Regions from separate parts of the Parasphingorhabdus cellanae genome, predicted to be linked through region 1. Evidence: riboswitches for the same ligand, from Rfam matches in the RefSeq annotation. Region 1 holds a riboswitch; the other holds the start of a gene.
The links. Region 1 has a riboswitch for cobalamin ahead of J4G78_RS04105 (TonB-dependent receptor plug domain-containing protein). Riboswitches for the same ligand answer to the same signal wherever they lie in the genome.

Region 1 (10,187 bases):
CGTTATTTCGGATTGCTGCAACACCACCGCGTCCTCGGCGGGCAATTTATGAATCATGGGCAGCCACGGAATAACCCCTAATCCAGGCCATCCCGTGCGATCTGTAATAGCGGTATACCCATCGTCAAACAAACGGACGTCCCCGCGAAATTTATTGATCAGGAAACCATGGATCATCGCGGCATCATCACCGTCAATCACCGCTTTCGTGCCGGCAATGGATGCAATGACGCCGCCGCGATCAATATCCCCGATCAGAACAACTGGTACGCCCGCGGCGCGGGCAAAGCCCATATTGGCAATGTCGCCCGCGCGCAGATTAATCTCGGCGGGGCTGCCTGCGCCTTCGACCAACACGATATCCGCTTGTTCCGACAGGCGGTGATATGACGCCAAAACCGCCTCCAGCAGCGTCTTTTTATGATCCCGGAAATAGCCTGCATTGCCGGTATTGCGGACCTTGCCATGCACGATGACCTGCGCGCTTTTGTCGGATTGCGGTTTTAACAATACCGGGTTCATATCCACATGGGGCGGCACCCGGCACGCCAATGCTTGCAACGCCTGTGCCCGGCCGATTTCACCGCCTTGCGGGGTCACGGCAGCATTATTGGACATGTTTTGTGGCTTAAACGGGCGCACCGCCATGCCGCGATTGCTGAGCAAGCGGCATAAGCCGGCAACCAACACCGATTTTCCCACATCAGAGCCCGTCCCCTGTAACATCACAGCAGCCATATCAATGTCCCTATTATGGCCCCCGTAATGATCCACAGCAACAAACAGGCGCGGATATAAATAGCGAGCGCGCCGGATAATTGCTGAACCTGTGGGCGCGGCCCATCACCCAAGGCCTGCCGCTCTATCCACTCCCCATCATAAAAAGCGCCGCCGCCCATTTGCACATGCAAAGCCCCGGCCATTGCCGCCTCTGACCATCCGGCATTGGGGGAAAGATGCTTGCGCGCATCGCGAAACATGATCCGCCATCCCCCCGGTGCAGCAATACAGATCAGAAATCCGGCAATCCGGGCCGGCAGGAAATTCATGACATCATCCGCCCGCGCCGCCGCCCAGCCGAAATGGCGATAGCGCGCATCCAAATGGCCAATCTGACTATCTGCCGTGCTAATCGCCTTGAACACAAACAGCCCCGGCAACCCCGCGATCAAAAACCAGAAGGCGGGCGCAACAATCCCGTCACAGAAACTCTCCGCAAGGCTTTCGGTGGCAGCAGAGGCAATCGCCTGTTCATCGAGATGGTCGGTATCCCGGCCCACGATCATAGATAATGCTTTGCGAGCCTGCGCCATATCGCCCTGTTTCAAAGGGATCATAACCCCGCGGACGTGGATATACAGGCTGCGCTGCGCAAGGCCGGTGGTGGCAATCAAAACCAGCAGCACCATTCCGAACCATCCTATCAGAAAAACCTCCAGAATCAGTCCAATGGTAGCTGGGAGCAGGACAAGAATCACGACCACGACAATTCCGGCCCGGCGTTGCTGTCTGGCATGGCCGTTATTCCATCGCCTGTCCAATCCTGAGATCAGGCGGCCGGTCCAAACCACCGGATGCGGTATCCGGCGGTTTAAGGTATCGGGATATCCTATCACCGCTTCGACCACCAAAGCTACGAGCAGAAGCGCGCTATTCATCCCGATGGCCGTTACGATTGGCTCCCAAATTGTCACAAACGCCGAACCGGAACCACCAAGGGTTCCCCCTATCGCTGATGCCAATTTGCACCTCCACCCCATAAGCCTGCCCCATGATTGCCGCCGTCATAACCTCTTCGCGCGGTCCAGAGGCCAGAATTGCGCCTTCTTTCAGCACGATGATATTATCCGCAAAGCGCGCCGCCTGGGTCAGATCATGCAACACCACAATCACACCATTTCCAGCGATGGCATAGGATTTCAGACGCTCCAGAACATCAAATTGATGCGCGGGGTCCAGGCTTGCCAGCGGCTCGTCAGCCAATAACCATTGCGGTTCACCGGCCAGTACGCGGGCCAGCAATACCCGACCCTGTTCGCCGCCGGACAGGCGCATCGCCTTGCGATCCGCAAGATCGGTGCAATCTGTCGCTGCCATTGCCTTGACCACGGCTTCATGATCCGCCGCGCTCATGCCCCAGCGGCCGGAATGGGGCAGCCGCCCCAACCCTACGATGGTTTTAACATCCACATTCCAGTGAATATCGGGGCGCTGCGGCAATAGCCCGATGGCCCGGCCGCGTTCGCGATTGTCCAGCGACAATAGAGGGCGATCATCCAATGTCACCGATCCGCTTTGCGGTTCGCGCAGACCGACAAGACAGGATAGCAGGCTGCTCTTACCCGCGCCATTGGCGCCCAATATGACGGTAACTTTGCCCGGTTCAAACTGTCCGCTCACGCCTCTTAATATTTCCCGCCCGCGCAGCGTGAGAGTCAGATTTTCAAAGGAGAGCAACATTATGCCAGCTCCCGATGCATTTTGAACAATAGCATCATGAAAAATGGCGCGCCGAGCAAGGACATAGCGATGCCCAGCCGCAATTCGCTAACACTCGGCAAAATGCGCACACCGCTGTCCGCCGCAACGACCAGCAACGCTCCGGCCAGTGCCGATGGCAACATTACGGCGGATGGTTGATGCCCGGCAAACGGACGCACCAGATGGGGAACGATCAGACCAACAAAACCAATAATGCCGGCCACGGCCACAGATGCACCGACGGTCAGCCCTACTCCGATCACGGCCAGCCCTTGCAGGCGAAGTACATTGACGCCCATGGACCGGGCGGCATCCTCCCCCAATGTCAAAGCGTCCAGTGACTTTCCGGTGGCCATTAAAAACAGCATGCCCAATGCGATCAGCGGCACCGCCAACTTCACATCATCCCAGCTGCGATCGGTCAGCGCGCCCATCAGCCAGGTTACTATTTCGCTAGTCGCAAATGGCGTGGGGGCCAAACTGATCATCAAAGACGTCAGCGCCCCGGCAAGACTGGCGATAATCACCCCGGCAAGAGTGAATAGGATCAAACTGCCCGAACGCCCGGCAAGCATGGCCAGAAGCCCCATGCCTATAGCGGCGCCGATTAACGCAAAGGCCGGCAAAAGCCATGCGGTCATTGCATATCCAAAATAAAGCGATGTCACCGCGCCCAATGCCGCGCTGCTCGACACGCCGAAAACCCCGGGATCGGCCAGCGGATTGCGCAAATACCCCTGCATCGCCGCACCCGCCATGCCCAGACCCGCCCCGATTGCAGCCCCTAAAATCGTTCGCGGAATGCGCAGCTCCATGATGATGAGCCCGCTCAAATCATCGCTCCACCACATGGCAGGCGCGACCCACACCTTGCCTGCCATTAAAGAAAGCAGCATCGCCGCAACAAGCCCAATCGCCAAAAGACCATTTAACCGAAATGCTGTCATCGCTTCGCCTTTAACTTGTGCCTTGCGGCCGACAGGGTTTTGACCGCTTCGATCAATGTCGGCCCCGCGCAATGCATCAACCGCGCAGGATAATCGGCAATCATGATCCGGTGGGAAAGTTTTTCGACAACCGGGTGGGATAGCATCCGGTCTTTTCGCCCGGTTTTGACCTCAGAAGCGTTCGAAAACAACAATTGCGGCGGCCGCGCCACCAGATGTTCGAGCGGCAGAATATCCCATTGCTTCAGCCCGTAAGTGCTGCTGACATTTTCAAAACCGGTGCGGCGCAACAGCTCGTCAGGCAATGTGCCGTCACCAGGGGTCAGCCCTCCGCTGCGCCAGATCAAAGCGGATATCTTATCGCTGTCTTTCGGTCTGGCTTTGTCAAAAGCATTCGAAATGCGCTGGTTAACAGCCACACCGCGCTGCGTGGCACCTACTATTTCAGCCAACTGACTTATCTGCTGCTGGCTTTCCGCCACGCTTTGCGGAATCGAAAGCTGCACCATAGGAATTGCCATGCGTTTCAGCGCAGTGGCCGTTGGCCGTGCAACATGCGAACCAGCCACGACCAGATCGGGACGCATGGCCAAAATCTCTTCCGCCGTGCCCGATGTGGCCGGAAATTGCAGCGCCTGCGCCAAAGGAATAGAGGTCGCGCGCTTGTCATGCGAATAATGGCTGACCGATGCGATCTGGCGCTTGTCCGCCAATTGCATGAGCAGCGCATCGGCGCAGGGATTTATCGACACAATCCGTTTGGGATAGGCCGGTATTTTTGCCCCTGCGCTACGCGTCACAACCTGCGCATCGGCCATGGCAACCGGGCAGAACAATAGCGCCAATGCGATCAAAAAGACAGAAATCTGCTTCAATATTCAACGCCTTTTTGCGCCTTAAAACCGGCTTTAAACGGGTGTTTGACCTCTTCAAATTCGGTTACCAGATCGGCCATTTCGATCAGTTCCGGTTTGGCATTGCGCCCGGTAATGCAAATATGCTTTTCCAATGGCCGCTGTTTCAGGAATTCAGCTATTTCCCCAATATCAAGCGTGTCATCGCGCAGCACGATGTTCAGTTCATCCAAAATGATAAAATCATATTCGGGATTCATGATCAGCTCTTTGGACCGTTCCCAAGCGGCTTTAGCTGCTGCAATATCCTGCGCGCGGTCCTGTGTGTCCCAGGTGAACCCATCACCCATGACTTCAAAGGTCAACAGATCGGGATTGGCCTGAAAAAAATTCTTCTCCCCCGTTTCCCAGCTGCCTTTGACATATTGCACAACCGCGACCTTCATGCCCCAGCCAAGCGAGCGGATGGCCATGCCGAAAGCGGAGGAGGATTTGCCTTTGCCATTGCCGGTATGGACAATTAAAAGACCGCGTTCAATCGTCCGGCGCGCCTGCATTTTCGCGCGGGCGGCCTGCACGCGTTTCATCCGGGCATTATGTTTTGCATGTTGGTCACCACTGGATTCGGTCATTGCTTGTCTCTCCATATTTTGAGGGCATTTTCCAAACGCTGCCATTCCTCTTCGCTAGCTGGCAGACCAAAACGCAATTGTTCTTCATCACCATAAAATGGCCGAACCAACAGGCCCGCTTGGCCGAGAATATGAAATAATTTCTGTGCCTTATGGTGAGATACCAGACGGAACAGCGATGTCCCCCCCACAATATGCAAGTTAGAATCTTTAAGCAAATTGTCGAGCCGGGCCGCCGCTGTTTGAAGGCGCTGCCGCTGTTGGTCCTGCCAATCCCGATCGGCATAGGCAGCCAATCCGACAGTTGCCGCCACGCCCGATATGGGCCAGTCGCCCAGCATGCGACGCAGTTTTTCCACAATCGCAATATTGGCAATTACAAAACCCAGCCTGATCCCCGCCAGACCATAAAATTTACCAAATGAGCGCAGGACAATGGCATTGCCGCGCTCCGGCAAAATGCTGGCGGACGGCGCAGTATCTGCAAAAGCCTCATCAACAATCACTTGTCCGTGCAGTGCCCGCAATTTTTCGGGCGCAACGATACGACCGTCGGGATTGTTCGGATTGGCGAGAATGACCAGCTCTTTATCCGCCGCCTCTTCGATGGAAATTTCCTCCACCTCTGGCCAGGCCGCTTTATGGCCTGAATATATCGGTGTCAGCATCGCGCCGCGTTGATCTGCGAACAAGGAGCCCAACATCCGGATGGCCATATCACTGCCCGGCACGGCAATGATTTCAGCAGGATTGCTCACACCAAATGCCTTAGCTGCGGCGAGCTCCAGATCAGCGATAAGTTCGGGTTCCGGCAAGCGGCTCCAGATGTCCGGCGCCAGTTCGGGTAAGGGATAAGCCCACGGGCTGATCCCGGTCGAAAGGTCAACCCATGGCGCCGGCGCATCCGCAAATTGCACAGCCGCAGCCGCCAATCGTCCGCCATGAAAGCGGAACGGATTGGTGGCTGGACTATTGCTCATATTAGTAGCGTAACCGGACGCCGGCAAAGGCAGATCGGCCCGGCGTGCCATAGCGGAATATCGTTTCATATTCCTCGTCAAACAGATTCTCGACGCGGCCATAGACCTCGATATTATCGGTTATTGGCATAGCCGCACGCAGATCAACGACGACATAACCTTCCACTTCGCGCGTGTTTGATGTGTTGTCAAAATTCGATCCGACATGGGTGATCGTCGCACCGGTTTTGAGACCAAAGGACCAGTCATAATCCAGCGAAGCATTGATGCTATGCTTCGGACGCCGATTCAGCTTCAAGCCGGTTTCCCGGTTTTCCGCATCGACCAGCCCGTAGTTGAGGGAAAAAGCGAGTGGCTCAGCCGGTCGGACAAGCAATCCCATTTCCAACCCTTGCGCTCGCGCACGACCGACATTTTCGTAGGTACTTCCGACAAAGTTGATCAGGTTGCGGCTGTTGCGTCGGAAAATCGTCGCACTCAATTCCACTTTGCCACCGATAAGCTTTTGCGTGATGCCGGCATCATAGCTTCGCGATGTTTCTGCTTCGAGCGCTGGATTTCCGAAATTATCGCTAAACAACTGGAATAAGGATGGCACGTTGAACCCCTCGCCATAGCTGGCACGGAAAATCGTGTTCCCTTGATTGGGGCTAAACACCAGATCACCAGCAAAGGTCGTTTCACTGCCATATGTGCTGTGATCATCGTAACGCAGGCCAGCCGTGGCCGTAAATCCTTCCAGCGGCGTCACGCTCAATTGACCGTAGAAACTGTCAATCTCAGACGAAAAATTTTGTGCTGTATCACCGGAACCCGTGCGGTATTTTGATGTTTCCGTTTCCGCACCAATTGTTGTTTGGAATATTTCGGAAATATCGAAAACACCCTGATATTCAAATCGCTCATTACGGCCGAGCGCGTCAAATGTCTGCACATCGAGATTGAAATTATCCCGCTTAATGCTGGTATAGGCAAAGGCTAAGCGATTACGGAACCGCCCATCTAGCAGGTTTATATTCAGGCCTGAATATCCGACAAATTCCTCTACATTGGAAACCTCGGGTGTGTCACCGAATGTGAAATTGGGCGGTATAAAACCATCAATGTCAGTTCTGCCGTCTGAATAATAACCGCGCAGATCAATTGAAACAGCCTCGTTCAGCGTAATTTCAAACTTTCCGTTCGCACCGAAATTTCGATAGCCGTCGCTCTCCGTTGCGCCGCGCTCTTCATTAAAGGCGGAGAACCCGTCGCTGCGGTAATAGCCCGCACCGACACTGGCAGCGATCGGACCGAAGCGTCCGGAAATATTACCAACTATTTGCCCAGTATCGCGATAACCATATTCGGCGCGCGCATTGATGCTGAGGTCTTCCGTCGGCTCCCGCGTAATCGTGTTGATCACCCCGCCAATGGCCTGGCTACCCCAGATAACCGACTGCGATCCACGCAGCACCTCGATCCGAGATATATTACCGGTGAGGAGGTTACCGAAGTTGAAGCCGCCACCGGGAGATGACGGATCATTCAGTTTAACCCCGTCGATCAGAGCCACTGTCTGGTCAGAATCTGCTCCGCGAATGGATACCGATGTTGCGGTTCCAATGCCGCCATTGCGCGTAAAGGTAACGCCAGGCACATTTCGCAACAGGTCGACAACCGCAACGCTCTGGGTCCGTTCGATCCGGTCTTGGTCGATGACGGTAATGGACCGCCCGGTTTCCGATAACAGCTGCTTGGACCGAGATGCCGTTACAACGATAACCTCGTCACCATCTTCGGTCACTACTGCCGTTTCGGCCAGAACCGGCTGCGCCATGACAAGCCCCGTGGTGGATAAAATAAAACTATGAAAACGCATGAATATTCCTTTTTGACAATCATTCAAAAAGGCCACGCATATTTGACGCCCATGGGATTCCCACATGCGTAGCCCGATGGTAATCGTCGCTACGCGAGGAACTCCTCGATCATATGGCACACCCCGTCCGCATGATAGAACGACAGCCACGGGCAGGTCTCCTGGCTCTCGGATCATCGCTGGGTTCGTCCCCTTCCCAGACACAAAGTCCAGTGGGATTTGACGAGCCCGCTCACCGATCACAGTTGCGGGGGCAGCTTCGGATTAAGAAATCGCTTTCCCTTCCGAATTCCCTTTTGATCCCGTCTCCGGGAACCTGTAGCAAAGGCTTCTCTAGTCATCCCAATTCTGCGGAGCAAGACAATTATGCCGACCAAATCCGACAGAAGCAGCCATATCACGCTAGTTTTGGGCGGCACCCGATCGGGTAAGAGCAGCTTTGCACAGCGCCTGGCCGAGCAAAATGGCGACAAGCTTGTTTACATCGCAACGGCCGAAGCCTTTGACGACGAAATGACCGACCGAATTGCACGCCATCAGCAGGATCGCGGCGAACAGTGGCACACGGTCGAAGAAACGCTGGATCTGGCTACTATTATTACCACCCATAGCGCTCAAAAAACTACGCTACTGATTGATTGTCTGACGATATGGTTGAGCAATGTCATGCTCGCCGATCGGAACATTGCGACAACCGTTGACGGACTGGCCCAATCCATATCGAACGCGCCAGGGCCGGTGATCCTAGTATCCAATGAAGTCGGCTCGGGTATTGTTCCGGAAAGTGCCTTAGGACGCGAGTTTCGCGACGAATCCGGCTGGATGAATCAACGCATTGCCGCAGCAGCGGACGATGTTGCATTGATCACTGCAGGTCTGCCACAATGGCTCAAGCGCGACGGCGCATAAGTTCACACAAAATCAGGAAACAGCGTCTTCTTCATCTGGCCCGGCTCAATACCATAATGATCGGACAGCGCGCCGGTAACCATGGCCTCAAATCGCATGGTCGGACGCAAATCCCGGTTGTCCAGCAAGTTGGCGGGCGCTAGGCCCGGCCAGTCAGCTTGTACCGTACCGCCATTTTTTAGAGCACCTCCGAAAAGCATTGCAGCCGATCCGGTACCGTGGTCCGTCCCTCCCGTGCCGTTAAAAGCAACGGTACGACCAAATTCGGTTGCAACCAGCACAAGTGTGTTGTTCCAATTTTCTCCAAGGCCATCCCGTAAGGCCGCGATCAGCGCATCCGCCTGTTTCAACTGATTACCAAGCCGTCCTTTTTGACGGCTGTGCGTGTCCCAACCATTGGTCTCTAGCATCAAAACCCGCGCACCAGCGAGCCCGCTCATCAATCCGGCAGCCATCGAACCAATCGCCGCACCACCGCGCATTTGGCCTTGCTGCATATTCGCCATCGCATCGGCGGCCAAAGCATCTTGCCACAAGGATGAGAGCGCAGGATCCTCAGCATAGAGCATCGCGACCCGCTGCATTAAATCGCCATCCGGTCCTTTGGCTCGGGACTTTTCATAGCTACTCGCCGGCACCGGACCGCGCAAGATCAGCGGTACAGCTGGCGCTATCGCCATTGCCTTGGCACTCTCTGCAGGCAGTAGAGATAGGAGCCGGTTCATCCATCCATCATCTCGGCCATAGGGCTGCATCGCCCCAGATTCCATGACATTCTGGGCATCGAAATGGGAGCGTTCGCGATAACCAGAGGCCAGCGCATGGAGAAAGCGGGCTTGCTTTTCCCGATACAGTTTGGCTGATTCAACCATAGCGGGATGCAGTGTGAAAAAACTATCAAGCTTGTTGCCAGTCAGAGCTTCCTGTGCCAGATCGCCGCGCGCTGGCAGATAATCGGGATCGCCAGTCGGGGCAATCGTCGCCAGACCATCGGCTGCTCCACGCTGCAGAATGAAAACAAACCGCTTGTCGGTGGCTGCCGATGCCCATGCCATCCCAGGATATGCCACACTCATGGCTAGACCTGAAAGACCGGCGGCAATAACGGAACGACGATGATATTGCATGGCTATCTCCGCAAAAATTCTGGTGAGACAAGTAACAGCGACAGGCCTTGAGACGGGCTTTCCGCGCGAGCGACAGCTTCAACGGTATTGTTAGCGAGTACACCCGGTAAAATTTGCGGAGCTAATGCCCGCGCATCGATACGATCTGCGCTGCGTCGCGCAATGCGTTCTGCCAACTCTACCCGCCGCATCAGCGCCGCACTCCCTGCCCAAGTTGCGGTTTCGTCGGCGTAGCCCGCGGGTGACCCCGGCTTCCAGACCGGTTGACCTAGTTGGCGCAACAGTTGTGCTGTTTTCATATTGGTCGGCAAATCACGCACATTCAACGCGCGTAATGATGAAACCAACCATTCCCATGGCGATTTAAATTTCGCCTGCGCACCGTTCCACGGTGTT
Region 2 (10,187 bases), 140 kb from region 1:
CGAAGACCCGCCTCTTTTTCGCATTCAGCAATAATATCTTTGCTGTGCTGTTCCACAATAGAGTAGCGATCAAGAGGTACAAGATCCGCGGTGCCCTCTCGTATCCGTTCGGTCACATCGACTACACCTGTAGTCACATAAATGCGAGAACCGGGTGCTGCGGGTAATTCGTCATCTTTGGCAGTCGCTAGAAAACCATCTTGTAGGTAATTTTTTTCGGCTGTTGAATTATATTGGACCGACCCGCGTGCGCAGTGATGGTTGGTAACAACCAGGCCTTCAGGGGAAACAAAGCTGGCAGAACAACCGCCCAGAGAGACAACTGCGCCCATCGGAAAACCGGTCAGATCGGCAAGCGTTTCCGGCGCAATCTCAAGCCCGGTTTGTTTCAGCTCTTCCTTGATTTCCTGCAGCTGGTCCGGCGTGTACATACCCTCTTTCGCTGAAACGGGTCCAGCCAGCGATACCGCGATGAGCAGATTGAGAGACCAGAGCTTTGTGTTTTTCATTGGATGATCCTGAAATTTTGTCCAAACGGGACTTGAGAACATCTATGATATAACATCTCATAGATGGAGAAGTAGTTCTCTGAACTATCCTTATGAGTCAAGCCGACATTGAAAATATTTAAGTTCCACATCCCGGACTCATCTGATCGATTGGATATATCATTATCGATCCTATGTTTGATGCGTTGCCTTGTTCTACCACCCTTTCTGGCGGAGCTTCCGCTCATTATTTTGGAACCGTCGCCGGAATGACTAGATGATTCTGAGTGGTTTCATGTTACATTGTTAGTCCCCGTGGTCTTGATCGTCGGACCTGTTTTGGTTGCTGGCGGTAAATATAATCGATCAATTTGGATATTCGCGCCCCTGGCGTTTGGTTTGCTGGATTTGGCATTGACTGTTGAATCACAGCTATCGGAGCAACTCATGACAATGGCCGGTGCGCTTCTGCTGATCATGGCGCATATCAAAAACAGAACGGCCAGAAAGATTTCAAGTTGACAAGCTTGTGGCCGCTACATCCTGAAAGTATTCGTAATTGGCGGAACTGATTACGAGTCGAGTTCCCGTTAGATTGCAGTGATTGATCTGCAACTGAAGGGATAAGAAGATGGGATATTATGTAGGACTGGATGTGGCGCTGCGCTCGGTTGCGCTTTGCGTGGTGACTGGAGATGGCGAGATTGTTCTGGAACGGGCTCTGGCCTGTGAGGTGGGTGAGATTGTCGAATGCTTGCGTGGTCTGGATCAATCGATAGAGAGGGTCGGCTTTGAGGCTGGCACAATGAGCCAGACATTGTTCCACGGATTGCACGCAGCAGGCTATAGGGTCATTTGCATGGAGGCCCGGCATGTCGGCGCGGCTTTGTCGGCGATGCGCAACAAGACGGACAGGAACGATGCGCGTGGTATCGCGCAAGTGGTCCGCTCCGGTTGGTATCGCCCGGTGCATATGAAGAGCCAAGAGAGCCACTACGTTCGAACCTTGCTAACGAGCCGGAAGGCGTTGCTGCGCCGCTGTATTGATCTGGAGAATGAGATACGCGGGCTGCTCAAGGTGTTTGGTATCCGGTTGCCATCATCGCTCGCCCATCACCGCTTTGCTCAGACAGTGAGACCGATCATCGAAGCAGATGAGGCTTTGCTATATGCACTTCTACCGATGCTGGATGCTCAGCAGGTGCTTCTGGCCAGCTATCAAGAGCTGGACCGGCGTGTGAAGCTAGTGGCGGGGAATGATCCGGTCTGCATGCTGTTGATGACAGCACCCGGCGTCGGAGCTGTCACAGCGCTGCACTTCAAGGCTGCCATTGATGATCCGGCACGCTTCACGTCATCAAGGCTTGTTGGCGCGCACTTTGGACTGACACCTAGACGGTTCCAGTCCGGAGAAAGCGACAACCAGGGGCGCATATCCAAAGCCGGTGATCCGATGTACGCTCAGCACTTTACTCTGCCGCAAACTCGCTGCTCACCCGAACACGCAAAATGTCTCCGCTCAAAGCATGGGGCTTGCATCTGGTTCGAACGAAGGGCCGGCGCCGCGCCACTGTTGCTGTTGCCCGCAAACTTGCCGTCATCCTCCACCGCATGTGGGTCGATGGCACCCAGTTCCAATGGAATGATCAGGAGGTAACTGCATGATCGCCACCTGATCAAACCAAAGGAAGACCCGTCCTCATCTGGACGTAGGTATGGGGATGATGCCGCAAGTGTCTGATGCGCCATAAACAGCGCGCCTGAAAGCAAGGCACTCCCTGACCAATCTTATACATGCATGCAGCTAGCAACATAGACTGCGGAGAGAAGCGTGACCCAGATGGCGACAATCAAACCAAATAGGGAACTTGACAATCACCAATTAGAGAAGCGGACATTAGTGTTAGCGGCGCTAAAGGTGAATTCGCTAACTTTTTTAGTAATTCAGATGGCGATTAGTATGGAGGCGTCGAAAAAATGGGAAGCAGTAGGAGGATTTGAAAAACGTCTGACGTCCCAAATTACTCGCGCCGCACTCACAATTGATCTGCAATTCGTCTCTTAGCTCGTTTATTCATGCACGAGGGCTTGGCAAGATTTCAGAGCCATTGAACCAGAAAGGGAAGTAATAAGAAAGCCAGAATGAACCAATAATCTAAGCGGTTCCACCAGCTTTCTTACGCTTCCGCTTACATCAAGCATCCACTGGCCACCCCGTCCATTTCTAGCGCATAGCCCAATGTTGCCCGGCGCGAACGGCAAACAGTCTTGCCAGCGCGTAACAATGGTGTCGCAATAGAGCGGATCATATTCAATCAGCCGGGCGCATCTGCCTGTCTTGTGTGCGGCAATCAGCGTAAAACCCGATCCGCCGAAACAGTCGAGAATGATCTCGCCTCGCCGGGAACAATCACGAATGGCATCCGCAACCAATGCGACCGGCTTGACGGTGGGATGCATGGCCAGCTCTTCATCCCGGCTCGCACTTATGCTGCTGATCCCGGCATAGTCCCAGACATTGGTGCGATAACGCCCGCTTTCTCCCAGACCAAAGCTGTTGGTATGAGGAGCGATACCTTTCTTGAACACAAAGACCAGTTCGTGCTTGGATCGGTAAAAGGTACCCATCCCGCCATTGGTCTTGTTCCACACGATCAAGTTTTTAAGCTCAGTGAAGACAGTATTGCCCGCTGCCAGCAGTTCACCCATATGACGCCAGTCCATGCAGACATAAGCAATCGAGCCATCGCGCATATGACCGGATGCATGACCTAATGTCGTGGATAGAAACGTCGTAAAATCCGTCTGGCTCATCTCTCCGCTAGCAAAAGCAAAGTCGCGGTGCCGGACATTGCCGAGGCCGCAGACATGCCCATCAATTTTCACATTATAGGGAGGGTCGGTGAACAGAAGATCAGCTTGCTCTGTACCGAGCAACTGAGCGAAGACGACACTGTTCTGAGCATCACCGCAAATGAGACCGTGCCGTCCCAGTTGCCAGATATCGCCGCTGATTGCCGCGGCATTTGGGAGCCGGGGAGGTATCACATCCTCTGCACTATCCGTTTTAGCCGGATCAGAATCATCGGCGTCATCCAACACCAGATCAATCGGGCCTTGCAGTTCGCTTGCCAACAAATCTTTGTCCCAGCCAGCGTTTAAAGCGAGCTTGTTGTCCGCCAGGATAAGGCTTCGCGATTATCTACTCGTAAACTTGAATGCGGATGTGAAGCTGAGCGAACGGGTTGATCTGTTCGGCCGCCTAGAAAATGTGGCAGATGAGGGTTACGAGGACGTGTTCAGTTTTGAAAAGCCTGACCGTTCCTTTTGCATCTGTGTGCGCGCCCGGTTCTGAGGTTTGGGCTTAGTCCAATTTCGGCGAGGATGGCCCAAGCATGATTCGGGTGTGGAATTCGCCATTCTCGCCGAACGGATCGACATGGTCCGGCAGCTTTGCAAGCAGGTCAGCGTCGAAAACATCGCCGATGGAAATTTGCGGAAGATCGGGGGCGACGGCGCTGACGATGCTGGTTGCTCCCGACGTTTTCAAATCTGCCAGCAGCGCATCATAATCCGCATTCCACAAAGGAAAGACCAGTTCCATTTCCGCCGTGCGCGGATGGCCGACAAAGGCCTGCTCGCGCCACTCGCGGATATGGATAAGATGAAGATCACCGAAGCATAGCCGTTCACAAGCCGGGATCAGATTGAGCGCTGCAGCGAGCTGGTCGACATAGTCCGCGCGTGCATGAAGCGGTACGCCGATTAGCGGCACACCCAGTTGCGCCGCCTGCTTAACCACAACTTCAATTGCGAACTCCTGATGCGCGATCATCCGACTGCGCGCATCGAAAGTGGTGAGGAGCACGATGTTGGTATGTCCGTCCCGTTGCAGCGCGCGGAACGCCAAAAAACTGTCTTTTCCGCCGCTCCAGAAAAGTAGCGACACGGGGCCGTCAGCATCATCATGCACATCTGTCAGCCACGCCGCCTGCTGGATCTTGCGGGTGCGCGCCGCCAACTTCACACCGTCATGGTCGAACGGGCAGTGCCGACACCCGGCACCGCAGCACCTTGTGCGTTGTAGGAGGCCAAGGCGCGTGAAGACGACATATCCGGTTTCGGGATCTTCATAGGTGAAATCACTGCGTTCGCAAGCGGCATCGTGCAAATCCCAATAGCTTGGCTCAGGCAAGTTCCATGAACTCCGACACTGCGTCCGACAGCATGACGATGCTGGGAAGGAGGGCTGGGCTAGGGCGGCTGAAATGCATGTGGCCATCGAGGAAAAGTACCGGACAGTCGAGCGGCACTGCGGCTGCCTTGGCCGCTGCTTCGTCCAACCCGCAGCAGGCGGCAATGACAATATCGGGTGCGGTTCTCGCAACCTCGTCCCAACCGACTTTAAAGGAGGGCTCGCCGCTCTTACCCAGCAGGCAGGTCATACCCAGCGTCTTGAGCATATCCGGTATCCAATGCCCGGCAATAAAGGGTGGGTCGAGCCAATCGAGAAATGCCACACGAAGACCAGTTCCCGCATGGCGGCCGTCATATTCGGCCAGAGTCGCATCCCATTTTGCGCGAAGCTCGGTAGCGGCTCGCTTTCGCCCGATGGCTTCCCCCACCTGGCCAAAACAGACCGGCACATCAGCCAGGCGGCTGGGGGCGAGATCGACCAGGATCGGCGCGTTCAAAAGCGAAAGAACCGCCTCGCGCACGTCGCCCGAAGGCACTGCGCAGACATCGCATAGCGATTGGCTGATCACCACATCGGGCGCGAGCCGTTCCAGCATCGCGATATCGAGCTGATATAGCGGCCGTGTCGCCGTGCTGACCTGTCGGTCGATCTGCGCGGCAGAGGCTTTCGTGTCGATCCAGGTGCTGGTCAGTTTGGGCAAATGATCCCATTCGCCCGAACAGCTATGACTTACTCCGACCAGATCGCCGCCTGCACCCAGCGCGACAACTATATCAGTGGCGCTTGGCAGCAGCGAAACGATCCGCATCGAATACTCCCGTCAAAGCGATGATTCCGAATGCTGCACCGCCATATATCGCATTGGCGAGGGCACCTTTCAGTAGAAAGGGCAGCCCGGCGACATAACAGGCGATCCATCCCTCAACTGTGTTAGGATAGAAACCCATTGCCATCGGTGTAATGTTGGAAATGAGATAGAATACCACCGCGCTCGCAACCGCCGCGAAAGCTACTGGAGTAAAACCGATCCTACGCAATGCCGGTCGCGCTGCGACCGCCGCAAATAAGTGCCCGGTATAAACGAAGCTCATCGCGAGCGCGCTGTAAAACCCATTCATCGCATCGACAAGCAGCACCGTTACAAATACCGGTACCAGCATAAGCCTGCGCGGCAGATAAGCCGCAGCGACCATTCCAATCGCGCCGACGGTCGATACGCCCATCGGATGCGGCAAGGCATGGGAGAGAACGCCCGCGAGCGCAAGCGAAGCGGCCAGAAGGCCGTTTTTAGCAGGTTGGTTCATGTTGCCAACTCCATAAGCCGCCAGTCCTCGGACGGTGATTTTAAAAGGTTCGAGCGGCCGGTCTCCGGACTTGACGAGTGTTGATAGGCAGCGCCTTCCCATCCTGAAAGGAAAGTGGCATCTTGCTGCTGATCACTCAATTACCGTTGCGAGGTCAGTACCGGATTTGCACCGGTTTCCCGTTCACCAACTCGAATGCACCTTCGTGCAACAATAACGTTAAACACAACTGAACTACGTGCCAAGCATAAACTATCGCTTTCCTCACTACACAATGAAACGACCAAAGGTCCGCCGGCGACAAGATGGAAGAGCTTTACATGTTTATCGCGCACCTGCTCGCCTTGTTCGGGTTTTTCGGTCGAGCGATGCATGAGATCGATAGAGTTGCGCTCAGGTGTCATACGTAATTTCTAAATCATTGAGATAAGAAGGACGGCCACGCCGGCCGTCAAACAATCTGTTGTATTCGGGTGCCGCCTGGACCGGGGAAGCGGCTTGCTGCCTCCCTGAGTTTGGCGACATCTTCGCCGGGCGGGCATCCGTAGAGCCTACGATAATCGCGGTAGGCAGTGAGGAAACCACATTTTCCAACATTAGGCTCTCATTTAGACCATGTTAAATTCCCCGCCAAAATCTATGTTTTTGCTAAATCGCATTCTTCAATCTTGCCGGGTTGATAACTAGCAACAGCCGCTCCTCACCAGTGCCTTCAATCGGTGGAGAGCGATGAATGCCAGCCTTGTCCCGGGACCAGAGGCGGCCTTTGAACAGGGCGACGTCGCCCGCCTGCATCTGCTGGATATTATGGAGATCACCGCAATCGCTATCGGCCGTATCTTCGCTATCAAGCCATTGTGTGCCTTGCCCCAAATAGGTGGTGATCAGCCGTGCTGTGACATAATCGGTGTGAAATTTCTTGCAGGCATTGGTGGTAACACACTCGAGCCGGATTTCGACAAATTCGTTCTGCATGATTTGGGCAAAGCGATTGGCGAGCACCAGAATATCGTTGTGCAGGATGTCCCGAGCAACACTTTTTTCATGACCTGCATCGTCAAGAGCACTATCGAGCATGGCAGGTAGCTCATCGATATCTGCCGTAAAACGGACATCAACTATTCCATCCAGTTTAAGGTCCGACAGGCCCGGTGGTGCTGAACGTTCCCAAATGGCAATTCCTACGCCCTCAACTCGAATCGCACGCAGAGCTTTTGGATTTCTTGCAGTGAATGCGATCGACCGCTCTTTCGCATCCACGCTCATTCGGCAGGCTCCAGAGCAGGTTGCGGCGCTTCCCATGCCGGGAAGGGATCGGCCAGTATTGACCATATATCAGGCACGAATATCTGTTCTTTCACCAAACAGCCGTCCAGTTCGCGGCGGATACGCGCCTCGTCCATGCCGATGCCAATGAACACAAGTTCCTGCCTCCGGTCGCCCCATGTTGGATCCCAATGTTTCAAGACAAATTCTTCAAATGAACCATCTTCCGGCCACAGGTTTTTCGGAACGGCGGCCCACCAGCGACCCATGCGCGCGGTAATGGTCTGGCTACCGGCTACAGCAAGCTCGCCTAAAAAATTGGGGCGGGTAGCGAGCCAGAAATGCCCTTTGGCGCGGATAACAGTATCGAGGCCATTTTGCGTTAGAAAATCATAGAAACGGGAGGGATTAAATGGGCGGCGGGCGCGGTAGACAAAACTCTCGACACCATATTCTTCGGTCTCCGGTCGGTGGCTACCATAGTCGTATAGCTCCTTGGCCCATAACGGGTGCATTTCCGCCTTTTCATCATCGAAAAGGCCGGTATCGAGTATCTCGTCGAGTTCAACTTTCGCATGATCTGCTTCAACGATCCTGGCATCAGCGTTGAGCGAGGCGACAACTTTTTTAACCATGGTGAGCTGTTCAGCCGATACATCGCTTGCCTTGTTAACGATAACGACATCGGCAAATTCAATCTGTTCCACCAATAGGCTTACCAGCTGGCGGTCATCACCTTCGCCAGCGGTTTCGCCTCGATCCGCAAGGAAGTCATGACTGGAATAGTCGTTCAGAAGATTAACCGCATCGACCACGGTGACCATGCAATCAAGCCGGGCCGCATCACTCAGGCATTGCCCGTCTTCGTCGCGAAAGGAAAAAGTTGCCGCCACCGGCAAGGGTTCGGACACGCCCGTGCTTTCAATGACGAGATAGTCGAAGCGGCCTTCCTCGGACAGCTTGCGCACCTCAAGCAGCAAATCGTCCCGCAGCGTGCAACAGATGCAGCCATTGGTCATTTCGACCAGCGTCTCTTCAGATCGCGATAGAGCTGCTTCTCCGCCGCGCACCAGATCCGCATCGATATTCACTTCTGACATGTCGTTGACGATCACTGCCACGCGCTTGCCGTCACGATTACTCAGAATATGGTTTAGTAGAGTTGTTTTGCCGGCTCCCAAAAAACCGGAAAGGACAGTCACAGGTAAGCGCGCGCCATTATCTGAAGTCATAAAACTGAGTCCTTGCGAATCATGTTATGTTGTATCATATCATAATTGTTCTAATTTCCTATCTTGATGGCTGCAAGGAAAATACCAAAGTGTCTCCACAATACGCCAACCGACTGGAAAGTTTGGCGCTGCTCCTGTCAGGGCTTTGTCTTTTCCATTGCCTGGGCCTTCCGCTGCTGCTGATCGCTATTCCTGCCTTAGCTGCTGTCTTGACTGTACCAGAATCGGTTCATTTCTATCTTGTGATCACAGCCTTGCCCTTAAGCGTGATAGTCCTTGTACTGGGTAGGCGCCAACATAAGTCATTCATACCATTGGCAATGGGCATTATTGGATTGCTATTTATGACTGCTGCTCTGACCGAGCAATATCGTAGCGATGAAATCACTCTGACCGTTATCGGCGCTACAATTCTTGCTCTGGCCCATATTATCAACTGGAAGCGCCGTTCGCGATGTGCCGTCGGTAGCGGTATTTGGAAGTGAAACGCCGGAAAGCTTTTGTCGTTGATGAGCAGGTCTGGAAAGTTCTCGTCAACAGCACGCAGCCCGTCGGTGCCTATCAGATAGCAAATATGTTGCCCAAGGTTTCGGCAACCCAAGTCTATCGAGTCCTTGAACGCCTTGTTTCAAGCGGCAAAGCAAGGCGGATAGCCGCGGGTAATGCGTTCGTGGTAGCATCCTCTAAAACCGATGCCATCGTCATTTGCCGCAAATGTGGTGAATTTGAACTGCTGGAATGTCCCGAGGCCATCGAAGGATTAGAACGCCATTGCGACGGTCGAAGCTTCCAGGCCAAACAGATTTTTCTTGAAATGATCGGTACGTGTCGGGATTGCCGTGGGTGACGGGGAAACTGGATCGACAATATCAAATGGAATTAGGCTTGGATAAATATAAGAGATGATGTATCATAACATCCATGATTAAAGCTAAAAAAGTTTGGACAGTCGCGATTCTATCTTTGGCCGTAGTGAGCTTGGGCACACCGGTACATGCCTGTGGTCTTCATGGCGATTTTGATGGCGGCTTTGGGATGCAACGGTTCAATCCGTTTCAAGCAGAACCCTCTGACAATAGCAGTTCATGGAGTGCTAGTCTCAACCAACAGAGAAAAATGTCCCCCATGCCGAAAACGCAGGATACAGATGCAGAGCCTGTAGAAAAAGCATGGACTGATACGCAGAATACAGATGAACAAGAGCCCGTTTCTCGCGGAACGCCAATTGGCCGACGCGATGATGCAAGCGGAGGTGATCAAGCCATAGAGCAGGAAAATGGGCAATACGACGAGCAGCAAAATCTTACAACTGCAGCAACCAGCGATCTGGATGTTGGCAAGGCGACGTTTCACTAAATCCATGTTGCTGGAAGTCGAGAATCTTCATTATACTATTAACGAAAACCCGCTGTTTTCCCGCTTTAATCTTGCGATAGAGGAGGGAAATCATCATCTCCTGGTCGGTCCGTCAGGTTCGGGAAAAACAACCCTCATTAACCTGACCTGCGGGCTTTTGTCACCGGAAAAAGGCGCGATCAGAGTAGCAGGCCATGATATGGCAGCCGTCTCCGAAAGCGGCCGCGATAAAATCCGGCGCGAACATATCGGGATCGTCTTCCAGACTTTACGGTTGGTTTCAGCCCTGGATTTGTCGGCCAATCTTTTGCTGGCCCAGCGATTGTCACGCGGGACCACAGAT

Region 2: linked by a shared signal. The riboswitch ahead of J4G78_RS04770 (DUF6580 family putative transport protein) and the one ahead of J4G78_RS04105 (TonB-dependent receptor plug domain-containing protein) in region 1 are both predicted to bind cobalamin.

What each region holds. Positions count from the first base shown of each region.
Region 1 is NZ_CP071794.1:813,416-823,602, forward strand. It holds gene J4G78_RS04070 (cobyric acid synthase) at 1-738, opposite strand, end outside; gene cbiB (adenosylcobinamide-phosphate synthase CbiB) at 726-1,658, opposite strand; gene J4G78_RS04080 (ABC transporter ATP-binding protein) at 1,651-2,460, opposite strand; gene J4G78_RS04085 (FecCD family ABC transporter permease) at 2,460-3,428, opposite strand; gene J4G78_RS04090 (ABC transporter substrate-binding protein) at 3,425-4,303, opposite strand; gene cobO (cob(I)yrinic acid a,c-diamide adenosyltransferase) at 4,300-4,914, opposite strand; gene J4G78_RS04100 (threonine-phosphate decarboxylase) at 4,911-5,963, opposite strand; gene J4G78_RS04105 (TonB-dependent receptor plug domain-containing protein) at 5,896-7,755, opposite strand; cobalamin riboswitch at 7,890-8,090, opposite strand; gene cobU (bifunctional adenosylcobinamide kinase/adenosylcobinamide-phosphate guanylyltransferase) at 8,122-8,664, shown strand; gene J4G78_RS04115 (DUF1501 domain-containing protein) at 8,667-9,791, opposite strand; gene J4G78_RS04120 (DUF1800 domain-containing protein) at 9,794-10,187, opposite strand, start outside.
Region 2 is NZ_CP071794.1:951,068-961,254, reverse strand. It holds gene J4G78_RS04805 (S46 family peptidase) at 1-509, opposite strand, end outside; partial or broken gene J4G78_RS18370 (MerC family mercury resistance protein) at 783-1,010, shown strand; gene J4G78_RS04795 (IS110 family RNA-guided transposase) at 1,120-2,145, shown strand; gene J4G78_RS04790 (hypothetical protein) at 2,320-2,553, shown strand; gene J4G78_RS04785 (DNA-methyltransferase) at 2,559-3,626, opposite strand; gene J4G78_RS04780 (Dph6-related ATP pyrophosphatase) at 3,853-4,683, opposite strand; gene J4G78_RS04775 (ABC transporter substrate-binding protein) at 4,676-5,494, opposite strand; gene J4G78_RS04770 (DUF6580 family putative transport protein) at 5,460-5,990, opposite strand; cobalamin riboswitch at 6,028-6,210, opposite strand; gene J4G78_RS04765 (DUF1826 domain-containing protein) at 6,639-7,256, opposite strand; gene J4G78_RS04760 (GTP-binding protein) at 7,253-8,488, opposite strand; gene J4G78_RS04755 (MerC domain-containing protein) at 8,578-8,973, shown strand; gene J4G78_RS04750 (Fur family transcriptional regulator) at 8,970-9,335, shown strand; gene J4G78_RS04745 (hypothetical protein) at 9,410-9,844, shown strand; gene J4G78_RS04740 (ABC transporter ATP-binding protein) at 9,765-10,187, shown strand, end outside.